2 regions of the Kitasatospora sp. NPDC008050 genome follow, and region 1 is predicted to be linked to the other one. Evidence: riboswitches for the same ligand, from Rfam matches in the RefSeq annotation. Region 1 holds a riboswitch; the other holds the start of a gene.
The links. Region 1 has a riboswitch for cobalamin ahead of metE (5-methyltetrahydropteroyltriglutamate--homocysteine S-methyltransferase). Riboswitches for the same ligand answer to the same signal wherever they lie in the genome.
Positions count from the first base shown of each region.

Region 2: another riboswitch for cobalamin. It lies ahead of ACFZB9_RS15205 (cobalamin biosynthesis protein); the one in region 1 lies ahead of metE (5-methyltetrahydropteroyltriglutamate--homocysteine S-methyltransferase).

Region 1 covers NZ_JBIBIJ010000003.1:344,914-352,196, forward strand. Annotated here, with positions in the region: gene ACFZB9_RS08440 (nuclear transport factor 2 family protein) at 1-212, opposite strand, end outside; gene ACFZB9_RS08445 (MarR family winged helix-turn-helix transcriptional regulator) at 335-835, opposite strand; partial or broken gene ACFZB9_RS08450 (MmgE/PrpD family protein) at 1,036-1,863, shown strand; gene prpB (methylisocitrate lyase) at 2,016-2,921, shown strand; gene metE (5-methyltetrahydropteroyltriglutamate--homocysteine S-methyltransferase) at 3,060-5,375, opposite strand; cobalamin riboswitch at 5,539-5,759, opposite strand; gene ACFZB9_RS08465 (SpoIIE family protein phosphatase) at 5,925-7,283, shown strand, end outside.
Region 2 covers NZ_JBIBIJ010000006.1:301,449-308,731, reverse strand. Annotated here, with positions in the region: gene ACFZB9_RS15215 (hypothetical protein) at 1-649, shown strand, start outside; gene ACFZB9_RS15210 (transcriptional regulator) at 696-1,421, opposite strand; cobalamin riboswitch at 1,582-1,782, shown strand; gene ACFZB9_RS15205 (cobalamin biosynthesis protein) at 1,816-2,793, shown strand; gene ACFZB9_RS15200 (cobyric acid synthase) at 2,790-4,340, shown strand; gene ACFZB9_RS15195 (putative cobaltochelatase) at 4,376-6,496, shown strand; gene cobO (cob(I)yrinic acid a,c-diamide adenosyltransferase) at 6,501-7,097, shown strand; gene ACFZB9_RS15185 (cobyrinate a,c-diamide synthase) at 7,106-7,283, shown strand, end outside.

The DNA of each region.
Region 1 (7,283 bases):
TAGAACCGGCCGAGCTCACGGTGCATGTCGGGGAACGCCTTCGCGTAGACCTCGACCGTCCTGCCGAGCTCCTGCGGGCCGCGGTAGGTGAGCGGGATCGACATGTCCGTGAAGGTCCCGTCCTCGGTGAAGGACGCGACCCACCCGGCGACGTCCTTGTCCTCGGCGGCCTGGTAGGCATTGCGGATGATCTTCTCGTTCTCCAGTGACATCGTGGATCTCCTGGTTCGCGCGATCGATACCGCCCACCGCGTGAGCGGCATTGCACCCAATCACTTTAACATTCAAGTCATCGATTCGACAGGGGCCACGCGGGCACGACGGCCGCGGGCCGTCAGCGGGCGGGCGAGTCGATCCGCTGCAGGATCCGCTCGGCGTCCTGGCCGAGCCGGCGCAGGCGCTCGCCGGACAGGTTGTCGACGACGAGGCGGCGCACATAGGCCACGTGACCGGGCGCGGCGGATTCGAGCTTGCTCATGCCGTCGGGCAGCAGGACGGCGTTGGTGAAGCGTCCGTCGGCCGGATCCGGCTCGCGCCGGACGTAGCCGCGGCTTTCGAGCCGCTTCACCAGGTGCGAGAGCCGCGACAGCGACGAGCTGGTGTTCTCGGCCAGCACGCTCATCCGCAGGGTCCGCTCCGGGGCCTCGGAGAGTATCGCCAGGGTCATGTACTCGACCATGCTCAGATCCGCGTCGCGCACCAGCTGTGCGTCGATGGCCCACGGCAAACGGGTGATCAGGCGGACCACCGACATCCATGACGCCAGCTCAGCGGGCGTGAGCCACAGGTCGGCAGGTTCCTCCGCCTGGGGCGACGACGGGTCGGGCACGGTCATTTTCAGACCCTACCAGCCCCGCCGACACCGACCACCGCGATCCGCGGCCCCGCCCGCGGGCCCAGGTCGCCACCATGCGCTCGCACCTCGGCATACTGGCCCGCGGCGCTCGCACACGGCAGCCTGGTCCTCAGCCCCGCCCGGGCACCCCGGGGGCGCGCGAGCGCTCCAGGGCAGCGCGACGCTCACGAGGAGTTCCCGTGATCCAGCACCACGTCCGTGTCCACCCCAGCACCGACCGGCTGCCGCGCGAGGAGCAACTCGCCTGGAAACTCGCGTCCGTTGCCACCGGCACCGTGGAACTGGAGGCCGCGAGCGCGGCCATGGCCGTCAACCGGCTCATCGACAACGCCTCGGTCGCCGTCGCCTCCCTGCTGCGCCGCCCGGTGGCGGTCGCCCGCGCCCAGGCCACCGCCCACCGCCGGGCCGCCCCCGGCGCCTCGGTCTTCGGCACCCGCGCCCGGGTCTCCCCGGAGTGGGCCGCCTGGGCCAACGGCACCGCCGTGCGCGAACTGGACTTCCACGACACCTACCTCGCCGCCGACTACTCGCACCCCGGCGACAACATCCCGCCGCTGCTCGCCGTCGCCCAGCACACCGGGCGCACCGGCGCCGACCTGCTGCGCGGCATCGTCGCCGCCTACGAGGTCCACGTCGCCCTGGTCAAGGGCATCTGCCTGCACGCACACCGGATCGACCACGTGGCCCACCTGAGCGCGGCCACCGCCTGCGGGATCGACGCCCTGCTGCGGCTGCCGACCGGGACCGTCCACCAGGCCGTGCAGCAGGCGGTGCACACCACCACCGCCACCCGGCAGTCCCGCAAGGGCGAGATCTCCAGCTGGAAGGCCTACGCGCCGGCGTTCGCGGGCAAGGCGGCGATCGAGGCGGTGGACCGGGCGATGCGCGGCGAGACCTCCCCCTCCCCCATCTACGAGGGCGAGGACGGCTTCCTCGCCTGGCTGCTGGACGCGGGCAAGTTCCGCACCCTCACCCAGGGCATCGTCACCCCGGCCGACCAGAACCGCTTCCTCCCCGCGGCCGAGCAGCTCGCCGAGCTGAGCGCGACCGACCTGGACGAACTCTTCCCCGCCGTCGACACCCAGGCCGTGCGCGAGGTCGACGCCCGCCTGCCGAAGGGCCTGTTCTGATGCCGCACACCCACCTGCCGCACGCCCATCTGCTGCACACCCGCACCACGCCCGCCGAGCGCCGCCGAGCGCTGCGTGAACGCCTCGCCACCGGACGCCTGTTGGCGATGCCCGGGGCCCTCAACCCGCTGTCCGCCCGGCTCATCCAGGAGACCGGCTTCGAGGCCGCCTACCTCTCCGGCGCCGCGCTGGCCGCCGATCTGGGCCTGCCCGACATCGGCCTGACCACCTCCACCGAGGTCGCCGCCCGCGCCCAGCAGACCACCCGGGTCACCGACCTGCCCGTGCTGATCGACGCGGACACCGGGTTCGGCGAGCCGATGAACGCCGCCCGCACCGTCCAGTTGATGGAGGACGCGGGCCTGGCCGGCCTGCACCTGGAGGACCAGGTCAACCCCAAGCGCTGCGGCCACCTCGACGGCAAGGCGGTCGTGCCGCGCGAGGAGATGACCCGCCGCGTCCGCGCCGCCGTCGACGCCCGCCGCGACCCCGACTTCCTGCTGATGGCGCGCACCGACGCCCGCGCCGTCGAAGGCCTGGACGCCGCCATCGACCGGGCGAAGGCCTACGTCGACGCCGGCGCGGATGCGGTCTTCCCCGAAGCCCTCGCCGACGAGGCCGAGTTCGAGGCCTTCCGCAAGGCCGTCGACGTCCCGCTGCTCGCCAACATGACCGAGTTCGGCAAGGGCCCCCTGCTCGACACCCACACCCTGCAGGACCTCGGCTACGAGATCGCCCTCTACCCGGTCACCCTGCTGCGCCTGGCCATGGGCGCGGTGGAGCAGGGCCTGCGGACCATCGCCGCCGAGGGCACCCAGCAGTCGCTGCTGCCGCGCATGCAGACCCGCTCCCGCCTCTACGAACTCCTCGGCTACCAGGAGTACGCGGCCTTCGACTCGGCCGTCTTCGACTTCACCCTCCCGCCCGGCACCTGACGCACCGCAGGAGGGCGGCCACAGGACGCCGCCGACCTGGTGCGGCTGATCATCTCGGCCTGCCCGAATCCGGCTGAGCAGCCGCCGGGGCGGGGACAGCGCTCAAGCTGCCCCCGCCCCTCGGCCTCAGCACACCGCTCAGTGGGCCGGCTCGCCCCGCAGGCGGCGGGCGGCGCCGACCAGGCTCTCCAGCGAGGCCCGGGTCTCGGTCCAACCGCGGGTCTTCAGGCCGCAGTCCGGGTTGACCCAGAGCCGCTCGGCGGGGATCGCCGCCAGACCGGCGCGCAGCAGGTCCACCGCCTCCTCGGTGCTCGGCACCCGCGGCGAGTGGATGTCCCACACGCCCGGGCCGACCTCGCGCGGGTAGCCGGCGCCGGCCAGCTCATCGGCGACCTGCATGTGCGAGCGGGCCGCCTCCAGCGAGATCACGTCCGCGTCCAACTCGTCGATCGCGCGCAGGATGTCGCCGAACTCCGCGTAGCACATGTGGGTGTGGATCTGGGTGTCGGCCCGGACCCCGGAGGTGGCCAGCCGGAACGACTCGGTCGCCCAGGCCAGGTAGGCCGCGCGGTCGGCGGAGCGCAGCGGCAGCGTCTCGCGCAGCGCCGGCTCGTCGACCTGGACCACGGCCGCACCGGCGGCCTCCAGGTCGCGCACCTCGTCGCGCAGGGCGAGCGCGACCTGGCGGGCGGTGTCGGCCGGCGGCTGGTCGTCGCGGACGAAGGACCAGGCGAGCATGGTGACCGGGCCGGTGAGCATGCCCTTGACCGGACGGTCGGTGAGGCCCTGGGCGTAGCGGAACCACTGGGTGGTCATCGGGTGCGGGCGGGAGATGTCGCCGGCCAGCACCGGCGGCCGCACGTAGCGGGTGCCGTAGGACTGCACCCAGCCGTGCCGGGTGGCCAGGTAGCCGGTGAGCTGCTCGGCGAAGTACTGCACCATGTCGTTGCGTTCGGGCTCGCCGTGGACCAGGACGTCCAGGCCGGCCTTCTCCTGGAAGGCGATCACCTCGCGCACCTCGGCCTCGATGCGCTCCCGGTAGGCGGCCGCATCGATCCGGCCCGCGGTCAGGTCGGCCCGGGCCGTGCGCAGCTCGGCGGTCTGCGGGAAGGAGCCGATCGTGGTGGTCGGCAGCAGTGGCAGGCCGAGCCGGGCGCGCTGGGCCTCGGCGCGCTGCGGGTAGGCCTGCGGCCGGCGGGTGTCGGCCTCGGTGACGGCCGCGGTGCGGGCCCGGACGGCCGGGTCCCGGGTGATCGGCGAGCCGGCGCGTGAGGCCAGGTCGGCCCGGTTGGCGGCGAGTTCGGCCGAGATCGCGCCGGTGCCCTCGCGCAGCGCGCGGGCGAGCAGTGCGGTCTCGCGGGCCTTCTGCCGGGCGAAGGCCAGCCAGCGGGCGATCTGCGGATCGAGGTCACGCTCGGCGGTGGCGTCCAGCGGGACGTGCAGCAGCGAGCAGGACGGTGCGACGTCGACCCGGTCGGCCAGGCCGAGCAGGGTCGCCAGGGTGGCCAGCGACTTCTCCAGGTCGTTGATCCAGATGTTGCGGCCGTCGATCACGCCGGCGACCAGGCGCTTGCCGGGCAGCCCGCCGGCGGCGGCCAGGTCGTCGAGGTTGGCGGCGGCCGGGCCGGTGAAGTCCAGCGCGAGGCCGTCGATCGGGGCCTTGGCCAGCACCGGCAGGGCCTCGCCGAGGCGGTCGAAGTAGCTGGCGACCAGCAGCTTGGGACGGTCGGTGAGGGCGCCGAGCTCGCGGTAGGCGCGGGCGGCGGCGTTCAGCTCGGCCGGGGTGCGGTCCTGCACCAGGGCGGGCTCGTCCAGCTGGACCCACTGGGCCCCGGCGGCCCGCAGATCGGCGAGGAGTTCGGCGTAGACGGGCAGCAGGCGGTCGAGCAGGGTGAGCGGCTGGAAGTCGGCCGCCACGCCCGGCGCGGGTTTGGCCAGCAGCAGGTAGGTGATCGGGCCGACCAGTACCGGGCGCGGGGTGTGGCCGAGCGCGAGGGCCTGCGCCAGCTCACCGACCGGCTTGGCGGGGTTCGCGGCGAAGCCGGTGTCCGGCCCCAACTCGGGTACCAGGTAGTGGTAGTTAGTGTCGAACCACTTGGTCATCTCCAGGGGCGCGAGCTCCTGGGTGCCGCGCGCCATGGCGAAGTAGCCGGCCAGCGGGTCGGCCGCGACGGCGGCGCGGTGGCGGGCCGGGATCGCACCGACGGCGACCGTGGTGTCGAGCACGTGGTCGTAGAGCGAGAAGTCGCCGGTGGGCACTTCCTGGACGCCGGAGTCGGCGAGCCGGCTCCAGTTCTCCCGGCGCAGTGCGGCGGCGGTGGCCAGCAGGACGTCCGCGGTGACGGCGCCCCTCCAGTACCCCTCGATCGCCTTCTTGAGCTCCCGGTTACCGCCCTGGCGGGGGTAGCCGTGCACGGTCGCCCGGGTTGCCGCGGCTGCGGACTTCGCTGTCAAGGGACTCTCCTTCGCGAGCCTGATTCCTCCTGGTCCCCGGTGACGGGACGAAGGCGCGAAGGGGTGACGAACCGGGCGGAGCCGCGTGCGCGTGGAAAGCGCCGAGCCCACCTGATCTGCACGCCGACCCGCCCACGAGGTCACCGGATCTCCGCGCGCGAACGGTCGCGTGCGGGCAACGGGCAGGTCTTCGGACTCGCGGGCACGGCCACCCGAAAGGGCGGTCACCTACTGGCCGTCGCTTCCCAGACCCGGCCGGGCCCAGTGCGTATGACGGCGGTCGTTCCCACTCACCGCTGCGGGGCAGTCCCGGATTCCCACCGGGTTCCCTCTTGCGACGCGCCTGCCTGGCGGGCAGGGCGAACCAGCTGCACCGCCAGCTTAGGCCCAATCGGCGGGATGGGAAGCCGCATTCACCGGAGGCGTCCAGATGCCGAGACGTGGACGGAGGCGCCGACCGGGACGGCACATGACAGGGCGGCCGAGGAGTCCGATGATGAAGAGAAGCCCGTCGGGCCGTCCCGGGCATGGGCGGAAGGAGGGCCCGCAGTGCGCACAGGAGATGCGTTCGGGGCCCGGCAGAGCCCGGCCGGGGCCGTCACGTCGGAGCCCGGCAGCCTGCTGGACGTGCTGCGTCTGGCCGCCGCCGTGCTGGACGCGGAGGGCCGGATCGTGCTCTGGAGCCCGCAGGCCCAGGAGATGTTCGGCTGGCGGCCCGAGGAGGTACTGGGCCGGCACGCGGCCGAGGTCCTGGTGGCCGAGGAGCACGTCGGCACGGTCCTGGAGCTGTTCGGCGAGGTCATGGAGGGCAGCGGAAGCTGGGCCGGGGTCTTCCCCGTGCGGCACAAGGACGGCAGCATCCGGCCGATGGAGTTCCGCAACATGCGGCTGCAGGACCAGCAGGGCAGCCGGTACGCACTCGGGATCGCCGCCGACGAGGCCACGCTGCGCGGTGTCGAGCGGGACGTGGCACTGTCGGCGCGCCTGGTGGCGCAGTCCCCGATCGGGCTCGCGGTGCTGGGGACCGACCTGCGGTACGTCCTGGTCAACCCGGCGCTCGAACGCATCAACGGACGCTCCGCCGCCGAGCACCTGGGCCGCACCGTTCGTGAGGCACTGCCGTTCCTGGACGTCGAGCCCATCGAGTCCGCGATGCAGCAGGTCCTGACCGAGGGCACGTCGCTGGTGGACGAGTTCACGGTCGGCCGGACGCGGGCGGACCCGGACGTCGAGCACGCCTGGCGGGCCTCGTACTTCCGGCTGGAGGACCCGGCCGGGCGGGTGATCGGGCTGGCGACCTCGGTGGTGGACGTCACCGAACAGCACCGCACGGCCACCGAGGCGGCCGAGGCCCGGCGGCGGCTGGCCCTGATCGCCCGCGCCTCGGTGCAGATCGGCAGCACGCTCGACCTCGACCGCACCGCCCGGGAGCTCGCCGACTTCGTCGTTCCCGACTTCGCCGACATCGCGGCGGTGGACGTCCTCGACTCGGTCCTGAACCGACGCCCGACCGGCGCGGTCTCCACCGCGGCGCCCGCGACCTTCCGGGCCCTCGCGGTGGCGGCGGTCCACGCCACCGAGGCCGTCCGGGCCGCCGACCCGGTCGGCGAGATCGCCAAGTACGACGCCGACCGGCTGGTCACCCGGTGCGTGACCACCGGGCTCCCGGTCCTGGTCGCGCACGTCGAGGCCAAGGACCTGCCGCACATCGCCCGCGACGAGGCGGCTGCCGCCCTGCTGGCCCGGGCCGGCCTGCACTCCTACCTGGCCGTGCCGCTGATCGCCCGCGGCGAGGTCCTCGGTGCCCTCGACCTCAAGCGCACCCACCACCCGCTGCCGTTCGACGACGACGACGTGGTGCTGGCCGGCGAACTGGCCGCCCGCGCCGCCGTCTGCATCGACAACGCC
Region 2 (7,283 bases), on a different contig from region 1:
CAAGGCCAACGACGCCGCCAACCAGTGGTGGGTGCCGGACTGGCTGGCCGACAAGGTGATCTGGTTCGGGCGCAAGCTCTGCGAGGTCGGCTCCTGGATCCTGAACAAGATCAAGGAGTGCCTGGAGGGCGTCGCCGCCCCGATCTACCTGGCGATCCACGGCTTCCAGTGGGAGAGCCTGCGCGGCCTGGCCAACGGGGTCACCGGTGAGCTCCAGCCCGCGATCCTCGGCACCACCGACGACTGGAAGGGCCCGGCTGCCGACGCGTACACGAAGGAGATACCGCGCCAGGCCGCCGCGGCGACCGCGCTCGGCGGCATCTGCGACAAGACCTCGACCTCGCTGGAGCTGTGCGCGGTGGCCGGTCTGACGTTCTACGTCGCGATCGGGCTGGTCCTGGTGAAGTTCATCTCCGCCACCATCGCGGCCATCGTCGCACTCGGTTCGGTGGTCTTCTCCTGGGCCGGTCTGGCGCTCATCCTGGAGGAGGCCGGGGTCAACACCGCGGTGATCGTCGGTGCCGTGGCCGCCCTGACCGCGCTGCTCGGTGCCCAGGCCAAGGAGATGGCCGCGCTGCACGGCAACGCCGTCGACACCAGCCAGTTCCCCGGCGGCCACTGGCCGGTCTCGGTGCAGCCCGGCGTGTGACCGCGCGAGGGACCGGCGGCAGTGCGCGCCGGCCCCTCGCGGCGGGTCAGACCGGGATCCCCCCGGTGTCCTGGCCGGCCAGCAGCGCCCAGAACCGTTCGAGCCGCGGCACCGCCGGCTCCCCCGTCACCGGGCCCGGCGCACCGGGCGCCGGGGCGCCCCAGGAGCCGGTGCCCCAGTGCGAGGCCACCTGGTACTCGCCCGGCAGCGCGGCCAGCACCGCGGCCAGGCTCGGCCGCGGCACCGGTACCAGCGCCGCCACCGCCGGCAGCTGGGCCTGCCAGCGCCCCTGGACGCACTGGTGCAGCCGCTGGTCGAGCTCCTCGCCCGCACCGCACACCCGCAGCACCAGGTCGCGCAGGGTCAGGCCGAGCGCCTCGGCCAGTGCGGCGCTCTGCTCCGGGCTCCCGGCCCAACGCCCGGTCAGCTCGGCGGTGGCGTAGCCGTCCGGGCCCATCCCGATCCGGGCGGCGGTCTGCTCCGCGGTCAGCTCCCTGGCCACCCGGAAGTCGCGCAGCGAGGCGGGCGGCCGGCCCATCAGTTCGGCCGCCGGGCACCACAGGGCCCGGGCCAGCGCGATGAACTCCCGCTCGCTGGGGCGCAGCTCGCCGCTCTCCCAGGCGGTCAGGTGGGTCGCCAGCAGACGCACGCCGTGGGCGGACATCGCGCCCACCACCTGTTCGGGCGTCAGGCCTAGGCTCTCCCGGTGGGCGCGGGCGGCCCGCGGGGAGAACGGGACCGGGGTGGGGGCCGGCGGCCGGCTTCTTCGCATGCGCCGACGCTAGGGTCAAGGCCGCGGCGCACCCAGCCGCTGAACGCACGAAGCCGCTCGGCGGCCCGCCGACCGCCGTTGGACGATCGGCCAGCGCTCCACCGGATCGGCCCGGCGCCCCCGTGGTGTGACCGACTCGGCCGGTGACCTGGTTGACTCCCGCTTCGCGCGCGTGATGGGATCCTTGGGCCAATCGGAGGCATGGAGAGGAAGCCGGTGCGAATCCGGCGCGGTCCCGCCACTGTCACCGGGGAGCACGCCCGACGAACGGTCACGGCGGCCCGCCACAGGGCCGTTGGAAGGCCCGGGCGTGCGTCACCACCCGGGAGCCAGGAGACTCTCACCTCCGCTTCGTCGATCCAGGGCGCGGACCCTGAGTGAGGACACGCAACAGATGGCGGGGGTCTCCCACCGCGCGCTGCCGTACGCCCTCGGCGCCCTGACCGGCTACGCCGCCGACGCCCGGTTCGGCGACCCGCGACGCGGCCACCCGGTGGCCGCCTTCGGCCGCGCGGCCACCCGACTGGAACGCGCGCTCTGGCGCGACCACCGCGGGGCGGGGGCGCTGCACACCGCGCTCTGCGTCACCGCGGTGGCGGCGGGCGCCGCGGGCGCACAGCGGCTGGCCACCCGGCGCCGGGCGGGCTCGTCCTGGACCGCCGCCGCGCTGACGGCCGCCGCCACCTGGACGGTGCTCGGCGGCAGTTCGCTCACCCGCGAGGCCCGCACCATCGGCGCCGCGCTGACCGCCGGTGATCTGGCGGCCGCCCGCCGGCGCCTGCCGCACCTGTGCGGGCGCGATCCGAGCGCGCTGGACGAGCGGCAGCTGGCCCGCGCCGTGGTCGAGTCGGTGGCCGAGAACACCGCCGACGCCGTGGTCAACGCCCTGGTCTGGGGCGCACTCGCGGGCACCCCCGGGCTGCTCGCCTTCCGTGCCGTCAACACGCTGGACGCGATGGTGGGTCACAAGTCCGCGCGCTACCGCCGGTTCGGCTGGGCCGCGGCCCGGCTGGACGACGTGGCCGGCTGGCCCGGCGCCCGGCTGACCGCGCTGCTCACGGTGGCCGCGGCCGAGCGCCGCGACACCGCCTGGCGCGTCTGGCGGCGCGACGGCGGCGCGCACCCGAGCCCGAACGCCGGGCAGGCCGAGTCGGCCTTCGCGGGCGCGCTGGGCGTACGCCTGGGCGGCACCCTGCACTACGGCGCCGAGGTGGAGCACCGCCCGGTGCTCGGCGCCGAACTGCGCCCGGTCGCGGTGGCGGACATCGAGCGGGCCTGCCGGCTCTCGCGCCGGGTCGGGCTGCTGGCACTGGGGACCACGGTGGCGCTGCGCCTGGCCGTGCTGACCCGTACACGTAAGGGGCGGATATGAGCAACGCACTGCTGGTGGCCGGCACCACCTCGGATGCCGGCAAGAGCGTGGTGACCGCCGGGATCTGCCGCTGGCTGGTGCGCCAGGGCGTCAAGGTGGCCCCGTTCAAGGCGCAGAACATGTCGCTCAACTCGATGGTCACCCTGGACGGCGCCGAGATCGGCCGGGCCCAGGTGATGCAGGCCCAGGCCGCGCGGGTCGAGCCGGAGGCGGCGATGAACCCCGTGCTGCTCAAGCCGGGCGCCGACGGGCGCAGCCAGGTGGTGCTGCTCGGCCGCCCGGTCGGCGAGGTCGGCGCGCTCGACTACCGGGACCGCAAGCCCTACCTGCTCCAGCGCTCGCTGGAGTGCCTGGCCGACCTGCGCCGCCGCTTCGACGTGGTGATCTGCGAGGGCGCGGGCTCGCCCGCCGAGATCAACCTGCGCGCCGGCGACATCGCCAACATGGGCCTGGCCAGGGCCGCCGGGCTGCCGGTGGTGGTGGTCGGGGACATCGACCGCGGCGGGGTCTTCGCCGCGATGTTCGGCACCCTGGCGCTGCTCTGTGCCGAGGACCAGCGGCTGGTGGCGGGCTGGCTGGTGAACAAGTTCCGTGGCGACGCCCGGCTGCTGAAACCCGGCCTGGACATGCTGCACGAGCTGACCGGCCGTCCGGTGCTCGGCACCCTGCCGATGCTGCCGGGCCTGTGGCTGGACGCCGAGGACTCGCTGGACCTGTCCACCGCGGTGGCGCACGCCGAGGCGGTGGGCCCGTACGGCGCGGACGTGCTGCGGGTGGCCGTGCCGCGCTTCCCCCGGCTGTCCAACTTCACCGACCTGGACGCGCTGGCCCAGGAGCCCGGGGTGCTGGTGCGGTGGGCCACCCGCCCCGAGGAGCTGGCCGACGCCGACCTCGTGGTGCTGCCCGGCACCCGGGCCACCGTCGCCGACCTCGCCTGGCTGCGCGAGCGCGGCCTGGAACGGCCGCTGCGCGAGCGGGCCGCCGCCGGGCGCCCGGTGCTCGGGATCTGCGGCGGCTACCAGATGCTCGGGCGGCGGATCACCGACCTCGTGGAGTCCGGCGCGGGGCAGGTGGACGGTCTCGGACTGCTGCCGACCGCGGTCGAGTTCGGGCCCGGGAAGGTGCTCGCCCGACCGGTCGGCGAGGCCTTCGGCGAGCGGGTCGAGGGCTACGAGATCCACCACGGGGTGGTCACCGTGGAGGGTGGTGCTCCGTTCATCTCCGATGGCCACGGGCAGAGCCTGGACGGCTGCCGCGAGGGCGCCGTCTGGGGCACCACCTGGCACGGGGTGCTGGAGAACGACGGCTTCCGCCGGGCGTTCCTGCGCGAGGTGGCCGCGCTCGCCGGGCGGGACTTCACGCCGGCTCCCGACACCGACTTCGCGGCCGCCCGCGAGGCCCGGCTGGACCGGCTGGGCGACCTGATCGAGGAGCATGCCGACACCGACGCGCTCTGGCGGCTGATCGAGAACGGCGTCGTCGGCGATGCGCCGTTCGTACCCCCGGGCGCGCCGGCCGCGCGCACTATGGAAGGTGACCGCCCGTGAGTGACGTCCGATACCCCTTCACCGCGATCGTCGGCATGGCGGACCTGCGGCTCGGCCTGCTGCTGAACGCCGTCGCGCCGGCCGTCGGCGGGGTGCTGGTGCGCGGCGAGAAGGGCACCGCGAAGTCGACCATGGTGCGCGCGCTGGCCGGGCTGCTGCCCTCCATCACGGTGGTCGACGGCTGCCGCTTCGCCTGCGACCCCACGGCGCCGGACCCGCAGTGCCCGGACGGGCCGCACCCCGGCGCTGCCGCCCTGGACCGGGCGGCCCGGCTGGTGGAGCTGCCGGTCGGCGTGACCGAGGACCGGATCGTCGGCTCGCTGGACCTGGAGCGGGCCCTCGCCCAGGGCGTGAAGGCCTACGAGCCCGGTCTGCTGGCCCAGGCGCACCGCGGCGTGCTCTACATCGACGAGGTCAACCTGCTCCAGGACCACGTGGTGGACCTGCTGCTGGACGCCGCGGCGATGGGGCGCTCGTACGTGGAGCGCGAGGGCGTCTCGGTGCGGCACGCGGCGCGGTTCCTGCTGGTGGGCACGATGAACCCGGAGGAGGGCGAGCTGCGTCCGCAGCTGCTCGACCGGTTCGGGCTGACCGTGGAGATCGCGGCCACCCGGGACCCGGTGGAGCGGGCCGAGGTGGTGCGGCGCAGGCTCGCCTACGACGCGGACCCGGCCGGTTTCGCGGCCCGCTACCAGGACGAGGAGCGGGCCCTGGCCGAGCGGATCACCACCGCGCGCGCCCTGCTGCCCTCGGTGGTGCTGGGCGACGCCGCACTGCGCCAGATCACGGCCGTCTGCGCGGCCTTCGAGGTGGACGGGCTGCGCGCGGACATCGTGATGGCCCGCACCGCGGTCGCGCTGGCGGCCTGGGACGGGCGCACCGCGGTGGTCGAGGAGGACGTCCGCCAGGCGGCCCGGCTCGCCCTGCCGCACCGGCGGCGGCGCAACCCGTTCGACGCGCCCGGGCTGGACGAGGAGCAGTTGGAGCGGACGCTGGACGAGCACGGCCAGGAGCCGGAGCCGCCGGAGGGCGACGGGCCGGAGGGCGGTGACGGGGGCGGTCCGGATGACGGGGGCCCGGACGGCGGCGGCGACGGCGAGGACGGCGACGGCGACGGCGGTGGGCCGGACGGGGGCGGTGCGCCCGACCCCTCGTCCGCGCCGACCGCCGAGCCCTCGGCGCCGGCCGGGCCCGCCGAACCCACCAAGCCCACCGAGCCCCCCACCGACACCCCGCCGCGGCTGCCCAACCCGGCCGGCCCGTCCCGCGAGTCCGCCCCCGTGGCAGCCGAACAGCCCTACCGGACACGGCTGTTCAAGGTCCCGGGCACCGGCCACGGCAGCCAGGGCCGCCGCTCCCCCGCCGAGACCGACGGCGGCCACACGGTGCGTGCCCGCCGCCCACAGGGCGCGCTGACCCGGCTGCACCTGTCCGCCACCCTGCGGGCCGCCGCGCCGCACCAGCTGGCCCGGGGCCGGACCGGACGGGCGCTGGAGCTGCGCGGCGACGACTTCCGCGAACAGGTGCGCCACGGCCGGGAGTCCAACCTGGTGCTCTTCGTGGTCGACGCCTCGGGCTCGATGGCGGCCCGGCAGCGGATGACCGCGGTCAAGGGCGCGGTGCTCTCCCTGCTGATGGACGCCTACCAGCGCCGGGACAAGATCGGCCTGATCACCTTCCGCGGCACCGGCGCCGAACTGGCGCTGCCGCCCACCTCCTCGGTGGAGGTCGGCGCGGCCCGCCTGGAGCAGTTGCCCACCGGCGGCCGCACCCCGCTGGCGGCCGGGCTGCTGCGGGCCCACGAGGTACTGCGGCTGGAGCGGCTGCGTGATCCGCTGCGCCGCCCGCTGCTGGTCGTGGTCACCGACGGACGGGCCACCGGCGGGCGCGCGGCGCTCGGCGAGGCGGGGCGGGCCGCCGGCCTGCTGGCCGCCCAGGGCACCGCCGCCGTGGTGCTGGACTGCGAGTCGGGACCGGTGCGGCTCGGCCTCGCCCGCACGCTCGCGGCCCAACTGCGCGCCAGCACCGTCACCTTGGACGAGCTGCGCGCCGAGGGCGTGGCCGCCCTGGTGCACGCCCACCGCTCCTCCTCTCTTCCCGCCACCCGATCCTCCGCCCTTCCCTCCGCCCGCTCCTCCGCGCGAAAGGCAGCGTGACCCGATGCCCCAGGGCAAGCCCGAGACCGTCCCCGACGATGGTCTGACGACCCGTCAGCGCCGTACCCAGCCGATCACCGCCGTGCACACCGGCCCCGGCAAGGGCAAGTCGACCGCCGCCTTCGGGCTCGCGCTGCGCGCCTGGAACCAGGGTTGGCCGATCGGGGTGTTCCAGTTCGTCAAGTCCGCCAAGTGGAAGGTGGGCGAGGAGAACGCGTTGAAGGTGCTGGGCGCCTCCGGCGAGGGCGGCAGCGTCACCTGGCACAAGATGGGCGAGGGCTGGTCCTGGGTGCAGCGGGATCTGGAGTCCAGCGAGGAGGCGGCCAAGGAGGGCTGGCAGCAGGTCAAGCGCGACCTCGCCGCCGAGACCTACCGCCTGTACGTGCTGGACGAGTTCACCTACCCGATGCACTGGGGCTGGGTGGACGTCGCCGAGGTGGTGGAGGTGCTGCGGGAACGTCCCGGCTCCCAGCACGTCGTGATCACCGGCCGCTACGCGCCCGAGCCGCTGCTCGAACTGGCCGACCTGGTCACCGAGATGACCAAGGTGAAGCATCCGATGGACGCCGGTCGCAAGGGCCAGCGCGGGATCGAGTGGTAGGAACAGCCGTGCCGCACCTCCCCCGGGTCGTGATCGCCGCCCCCTCCTCCGGCGCGGGCAAGACCACCGTCGCCACCGGCCTGATGGCCGCGCTCACCGCGCGCGGCCTGAAGGTCTCCCCGCACAAGGTCGGCCCCGACTACATCGACCCGGGCTACCACGGCCTGGCCACCGGTCGGCCGGGGC